Martelella mediterranea DSM 17316: one gene and its partner. The protein of the gene in region 2 binds, or shares a complex with, the protein of the main gene of each other region. Links are inferred from orthologs where the notes say so. Each region holds a gene or a part of one and is shown on either strand. Other genes may lie near its edges.

What was found.
Region 1: Mame_RS14660 (region 2) and Mame_RS07450 share a complex: the UniProt entries of both Bacillus subtilis proteins name them as parts of the DNA clamp loading complex. The link is inferred for Martelella mediterranea DSM 17316 from one-to-one orthologs.

The regions. Positions count from the first base shown.
Region 1 is NZ_CP020330.1:1,602,643-1,606,155, forward strand. Bases 228-3,224 are described here. They hold Mame_RS07450 (DNA polymerase III subunit gamma/tau), read right to left. Parts: upstream 2,662-3,224; coding sequence 793-2,661; downstream 228-792. Other genes in these bases: Mame_RS07440 (LysE family translocator), read right to left, coding at 228-436; Mame_RS07445 (YbaB/EbfC family nucleoid-associated protein), read right to left, coding at 447-770; Mame_RS07455 (YbaK/EbsC family protein), read right to left, coding at 2,789-3,224. Outside these bases: more of Mame_RS07440, read right to left, coding at 1-227; more of Mame_RS07455, read right to left, coding at 3,225-3,259. UniProt on the Bacillus subtilis protein: Part of the beta sliding clamp loading complex, which hydrolyzes ATP to load the beta clamp onto primed DNA to form the DNA replication pre-initiation complex.
Region 2 is NZ_CP020330.1:3,134,305-3,137,234, reverse strand. It holds Mame_RS14660 (DNA polymerase III subunit delta'), read right to left. Parts: upstream 2,015-2,930; coding sequence 986-2,014; downstream 1-985. Other genes in the region: Mame_RS27575 (septal ring lytic transglycosylase RlpA family protein), read right to left, coding at 2,842-2,930; tmk (dTMP kinase), read right to left, coding at 2,007-2,666; metG (methionine--tRNA ligase), read right to left, coding at 1-859. UniProt on the Bacillus subtilis protein: DNA polymerase III is a complex, multichain enzyme responsible for most of the replicative synthesis in bacteria.

The DNA of each region.
Region 1 (3,513 bases), 1.5 Mb from region 2 along the record:
CGACAAGGGTGACGCTTGCGAGATCGAGGATCGTCGGCAGCAGCGCCACATAGAACATCATGATCTTCGGGTTGCCGATGGTGATGCTGATGCCGGTCAAAAACATCTTCCAGCCGGAGCTTGCCTGCGGCAGTTCCGCGCCGGCGGTCTCTGTCCTTGCGAACCACATCTTCCAGGCGAGCCAGAAAAGATAGGCGACGCCCGCCCATTTGATCGCCACAAACACGCCATGAAAGCTGGTGGCGACGGCCGCCAGCCCGAACACCGCCAGCGTCAGCCACAGCGCCTCGCCCAGCCACATCGCCGCCAGAAACGGCAGCACGTCGCGGTGCCCGCGCGACAAGACGCGGGCGACGAGGGCTGCCACGCTCGGCCCTGGAGAGCCGGCGGCGACGAACAGCGTGATGGCGAACAGGGCGAGCGCGCCGAGCGTCATGGCGCTGTCCTCAGAAGGGCAGCTTCATGCCGGGCGGGATCGGCAGACCGGCGGTCAGTTCCTTGGTCATTTCCTCCGCCTTCTCGCCGGCGCGGTCCTTGGCGTCGCGGTGGGCGGCGACGATCAGGTCTTCCAGCATCTCGGCCTCGTCGCCGTTAAGCAGGCTCGGATCGATCTTGATCGACAGCATGTCGCCCTTGCCGGTCATTTCGATCTGCACCATGCCGCCGCCGGAAACGCCTTCCACCCGGGCGGCCGCGATCTCTTCCTGCAGCTGCTCCATCTTGGCCTGCATTTCCTTGACCTTGCCCATCATGCCCATCAGATCGCGCATGTCATCTCCTTGAATGTTGTTTCTATTCGTCGATATCGTCTTCCGGCAGCACGTCGCCATCCTCGTTGACGGCGGCGTCGGGCGCATCGCCGTCTGCCGTATCGGGTGTTTCCGTCTCGGCGCGCACGCGGACGTCGCGGATTTCCGCGCCGGGGAAGAATTTCAGGATCGCGGCGATATCCGGGTCCTCGCGGGCATCGCGGAAGCGCTGCTCGCGCTCGGCTTCCTCGGCTTCCAGCAGCGTCGGCGCGCCGGCCTCCTTGCTGAGGCTGACGAACCAGCTCTCGCCGGTCCATTCGCGAAGCTTCGCGCCGAGATCGTTGAGGAAGGTCGCGGATGTGCCGGGCAGAAGGTTGACCTCCAGCCGGCCGGGCTCAAGCCGCACCAGCCGCACGAAATTGCGGATTTCCGAGCGCATCTTGATCGCGCGGTTCTTCGAGCAAAGGTCTGTAATGTCCTGCAGCGATTTGATCGCCGAGGTCTTCTGCGGTTCGGGGGCGGGCTCCGGCTCGGCCTCCACGGTTTCCGGCTGCGGCGCGATCTCCGGTTGGCGGGCTTCTGCGCTTTGCGGATGCAGCATGGTGACGGTCGCGGATTGGCGGGGCGCTTCGCCGGTCTGGCGGGCGGAAACGGCATTGGCGCTGCCGGAACCGCCACCCTGCGGGCGACCGGCCGGCGGCGCGGATGGGGCCGCCGCTGCGCCGCCCTCCTCCAGCGCCAGCAGCCTGCGGGCGGCATCTTCCGGCGAGGGCAGGCTTGCGGCGTGGGCGAGGCGGATCAGCACCATTTCGGCGGCGCCCAGCGGGCGGGCGGCGTTTTCGGTCTCGGGAATGCCCTTCAGCAGCATCTGCCAGATGCGCGACAGCGCGGAGACCGCGACCTTTTCGGCAAAGCCGGCGCCCGCAGTGCGTTCGATCTCGCTCAGCGACACGTCTTCCGCGCCCTCGGGCACATATTTCAACCGCGTCACCAGATGGGTGAAATCCGCAAGATCATTGAGCACGACCACGGGATTGGCCCCGGCCTCATACTGCGACTGGAATTCGGCCAGCGCCGCAGCAACATCGCCGGTCACGATATGGCCGAACAGATCGACAATCCGGGCGCGGTCGGCAAGGCCCAGCATCGCCCGCACGGCGGATGCTTCCACATGGCCGCTGCCATGCGAAATCGCCTGGTCGAGCAGCGACAGCCCGTCGCGCGCCGAGCCCTCGGCGGCGCGGGCGATCATCTGCACCGCCTCGTCCTCGATCTCGACGCCTTCCTTGGCGGCAATCGTGGAAAACAGCCGCACCAGATCGGCGGCCGGAATCCGGCGCAGGTCGAAGCGCTGGCAGCGCGACAGCACCGTGATCGGAACTTTCCGGATTTCAGTGGTGGCGAAGATGAATTTCACATGCTCGGGCGGCTCTTCCAGCGTCTTCAGCAGGCCGTTGAAGGCCTGGTTGGAGAGCATGTGCACCTCGTCGATGATGTAGACCTTGTAGCGCGCGGTCGAGGGCCGGTAGCGCACCTGATCGATGATCTCGCGGATATCGTCGATGCCGGTATGGGAGGCGGCGTCCATCTCGATCACGTCGACATGGCGACCTTCCATGATCGCCTGGCAGTGCTCGCCGATTTCCTTCAGCTCGATCGTCGGCTTGTCGATGGCGTCGGACTTGTAGTTGAGGCCGCGGGCGAGAATCCGGGCGGTGGTGGTCTTGCCGACGCCGCGCACCCCGGTCAGCATATAGGCCTGGGCGATGCGGCCGGTCTCGAAGGCGTTGGTCAGCGTGCGCACCATCGCCTCCTGGCCGACCATCAGGTCGGAGAAATCCTTCGGACGGTACTTGCGCGCAAGCACGCGGTATCCGGCGTCTTTTTCGCGCTGCTGTTCGTTCTCGGCCATTGCCACCTTTCCTGTCCGGTTTGCGACCGGGTTTTCAACAATAGCCCATGCCGTGCGGCTCTGTCACAGAGTGCGGCTCAGTCTGGCAGAGCTTTCGGCGAAATGCACAGAATTTCTGAGGCCGATGTCAGGCAGCGGGCTCGGCACAGACATCGACCCAGTCGGCGCCGGTGATTTCGGCAAGCCTTTCGGGCGCAATCCGGATCGCGGCATTGCGGGAGCCTGCGGCCGGCACCACCTCGTCGAACGCCTTCAGGCTTTCATCGCAGTAAACCCGGATCGGGCTTGCGAGGCCGAAGGGGCAGACGCCGCCGACCGGATGGCCGGTGATCGCCTCGACGTCTTCGAGCGGCAGCATTTTCACCTTGCCGCCAAAGGCCGCCTTGGCCTTCTTGTTGTCGATCCGCGCATCGCCGCGCGCGACCAGCAGAAACACGTCATCCTTCACGCTGAAGGAGAGCGTCTTGGCGATCTGAGCGGGGGCGACATTATGGGCGCTTGCTGCCTCTTCCACCGTCGCGCTTGAGGCTTCGGTCTCGATGATGTCGATGTCGGGGGCGGCCGTGTCGAGATGGGCGCGCACGCTTTCGAGGCTCATGGCGTCTCCGGAACGATCCGTCGATAAGGTGGGAGGCCGGCACGATGACCCGTACACAACTCGTTGGGGCTGCTTCCTTCCGGACCTGACCCGGTTGGCGAGTGGCACGTCCACCACCAGCCTCCCGTCCGGACATATCGTCAATTCGGCCGGTGAATGCAAGCTTGGCGGCGAAAAAATCTGGCTTAAGGATCGCCGTGCGCCTCGGCGCTGCGGATTGGCATTTGCCGTCGTCGTCCCATTTGATACAGATG
Region 2 (2,930 bases):
TCGGCAGCGCCACACCGGCGGACATCAGGAAGGCCGGCCAGTAGACGGCATGGAAGCGGATGATGTCCTTGCCGATGATGTGAATGCCGGGCCAGAAATCCCAGAGCGCATTGGCTTCATCCGGAAAGCCGAGCGCGGTGATATAGTTGGTCAGCGCATCGACCCAGACATACATGACGTGATCGGGGTTGCCCGGCACGGGAATGCCCCAGTCGAAGGTGGTGCGCGAGATCGACAGGTCCTTCAGCCCGGATTTGACGAAGGAGACGACCTCATTGCGGCGCTCATTGGGACCGATGAAATCCGGGTGCGCCTCGTAATATTCGAGCAACTTGTCGCCATAGGCGGAAAGCTTGAAGAAATAGCTCTCCTCCTCGACCCATTCCACCGGCGAGCCCAGCGGCTCGCGACGCACGCCATCCTCGCCCAGCGTTGTCTCGCTCTCGTCGAAATAGGCCTCCTGCCGCACGGAATACCAGCCGCCATACTTGCCGAGATAGATATCGCCGTTTTCCTCCATGCGCTTCCACAGCGCCTGGACGGCAACGCGATGGCGCTCCTCGGTCGTACGGATGTAATCGTCATTGGAGCAGTTCAGCCGCGCCAGAAGGTCGCGGAACACCGCCGAATTGCGGGTTGCAAGCTCGATCGGCGCGATCCCCTCCTTCTCGGCGGTCTGCTGCATCTTCTGGCCGTGCTCGTCCGTGCCGGAGAGAAACCGCACATTCCTGCCGTCGAGCCGGGCAAAGCGGGCCAGCACATCGGTCGCGATCATTGTATAGGCGTGGCCGATATGGGGCGTGCCGTTCGGATAGAAGATCGGCGTCGTGATGTAGAAATTATTGGCCTTGTCGCTCATGTCCGAAACCCGTCCGCTTGACTGCTGCTGCCGGCCGCCAAAAAAAGCGGCGCCGGCCTCGATCGTTTCGCCGGTCTTAACGCCAGTGCCGCAATGCATCAAGTCAAACCGACCGGCGCGCGTCGTTCAATTGACGGCGGCGCGGATCCGGGTGAGCAGGTCGAGCACGAGCTGCTTGCGGTCGAGATTGTAGGCATCGGCCGTCGCCACGTCATTGCCGAGTTCTAAGGAGAGTGCTGACAGCCGCTCGGCCCGTGCAATCTCACCGCCCATCGCCGCTTCACGCGCGCGGCTGCGAACATCCTCCTCGACATGGGCGAGCAGGAAGGCGAAGACCGTCTCGTTGTCGCGCTTGGCAAGGGTATCGGCGAGCCGGTGCATCAGCGCCCTCGCCTCGGCGTCCGAGCCGGCGAGCGTTTCATGATAGGCGTCGATGATCTCGCCGCCGCCGTAATTGACCAGCTTCAGCGCTTCCGAAACGCTGCCATTGGCAAGCGCCGCAAGCCGCGCCGCGTCCTCGCCGGCGGGATCGACGCCGAGAGACCCGAGTGCCTTCAGGAGGTCATTGGGCTCCAGCGGCCGAAGGCGCAGCGGCAGGCAACGCGAGCGGATCGTCGGCAACAGCCGGCCCGGCGTATGCGAGATCAGCAGGAACATCGCATGTTTCGGCGGTTCCTCGAGAATTTTCAGGATGGCGTTGGCAGCCGAGCGGTTGAGGTCGTCGGCGGCATCGACGATGACGATCCGCCAGTTGCCGGTGCCCGAGGTCTGCGACAGGAAGTGCCCGGCCCTGCGGACCTCGTCGACGGTTATGGCCGTCCTCCGCTTGCCGGTCTTCACATCGACCGGGCGTTCCAGATGGAGCAGATCATGGGAGGCGCCGGCAATGATCTGGCGCGTCAGCGGCGCTGCATGATCTGGAGCGATGATGTGATCGGGCGCGCTATGCGGCTCGGGAAAATGCAGGACGTGGTTGGCAAACCGGAAGGCGAGCGTCGCCTTGCCGATGCCCTCGCCGCCTTCCAGCAGGATCGCGTGATGCCCCTTGCCGGAACGATAGGCCGTCGCGAGATAGGCCTCCGCTTCCTCATGACCGAACAGATTGGGATTGGCCGCCGGATGCACCGCGCCTTCCAGAACCATATCGTCAGCCATCGCCGCGCTCCTCCAGAAAGGGCGAGACCGCCTGCCAGACCGCTTCCGCCACCGCTTCCGGTGCATCATCGGCGCGGATGACCCGACATCTGTCCGGTTCCGCCTCGGCGATCTTCAAAAACGCCCTGCGCCGCGCCTCGTGCACCGCGATATCATCCTTCTCGAACCGATCGGGCGTGCCGGCAAGCGCCTGTTCGGGCGAGCGGGCCTTCACGCGCTGCAACCCCTCAAGGGCATCGAGATCAAAAATCAGGGTGAGGTCCGGGATGGTGCCGTCGACGGCGACCCGCTCCACGGTCGAGATGAAATCGGGCGCAAGCCCGCCGGCCGTCCCCTGATAGACGCGCGAGGAATCCATGAACCGGTCGCAGAGCACGATGCTGCCGTCTGCCAGCGCAGGCTTGATGATTTCCTCGACATGATCGTTGCGGGCGGCGGCAAACAGCAGCACTTCCATGCCAACGCCGAACGGTTCGGCAGCGCCCGATAGCAGCACGTGGCGCACGGCTTCAGCCCCCGCTGAGCCGCCGGGCTCGCGCGTGACGACCACAGCACGGCCAAGGCTGGTGAGGCGTTCGGCCAGCAGACGGATCTGCGTCGACTTGCCGGCGCCCTCGCCGCCTTCGAAGCTGATAAATACCCCGCGTTTCAAGCTCTCACATACCTCCGGCCATCGCTTCGTCGTCGTTTAGAGCATCGGGCGAAAAAGTGGAATCCGGTTTTTGACAACCCGATGCGGCAAAACAAAAAACTAGAGCATCGGGCGGTTCATATTAACCGTCCGATGATCTAGACGAATTCAGGCCGGGGCAAAAGGCCTGTGCGGGCTATCTTTTGAACGGGATCGGAACGGAATAGCCGGTATTGTCCGCCAGAATGGTCTCGGTCGCGGCACTGGCGTCGCTTGCCGTGACGG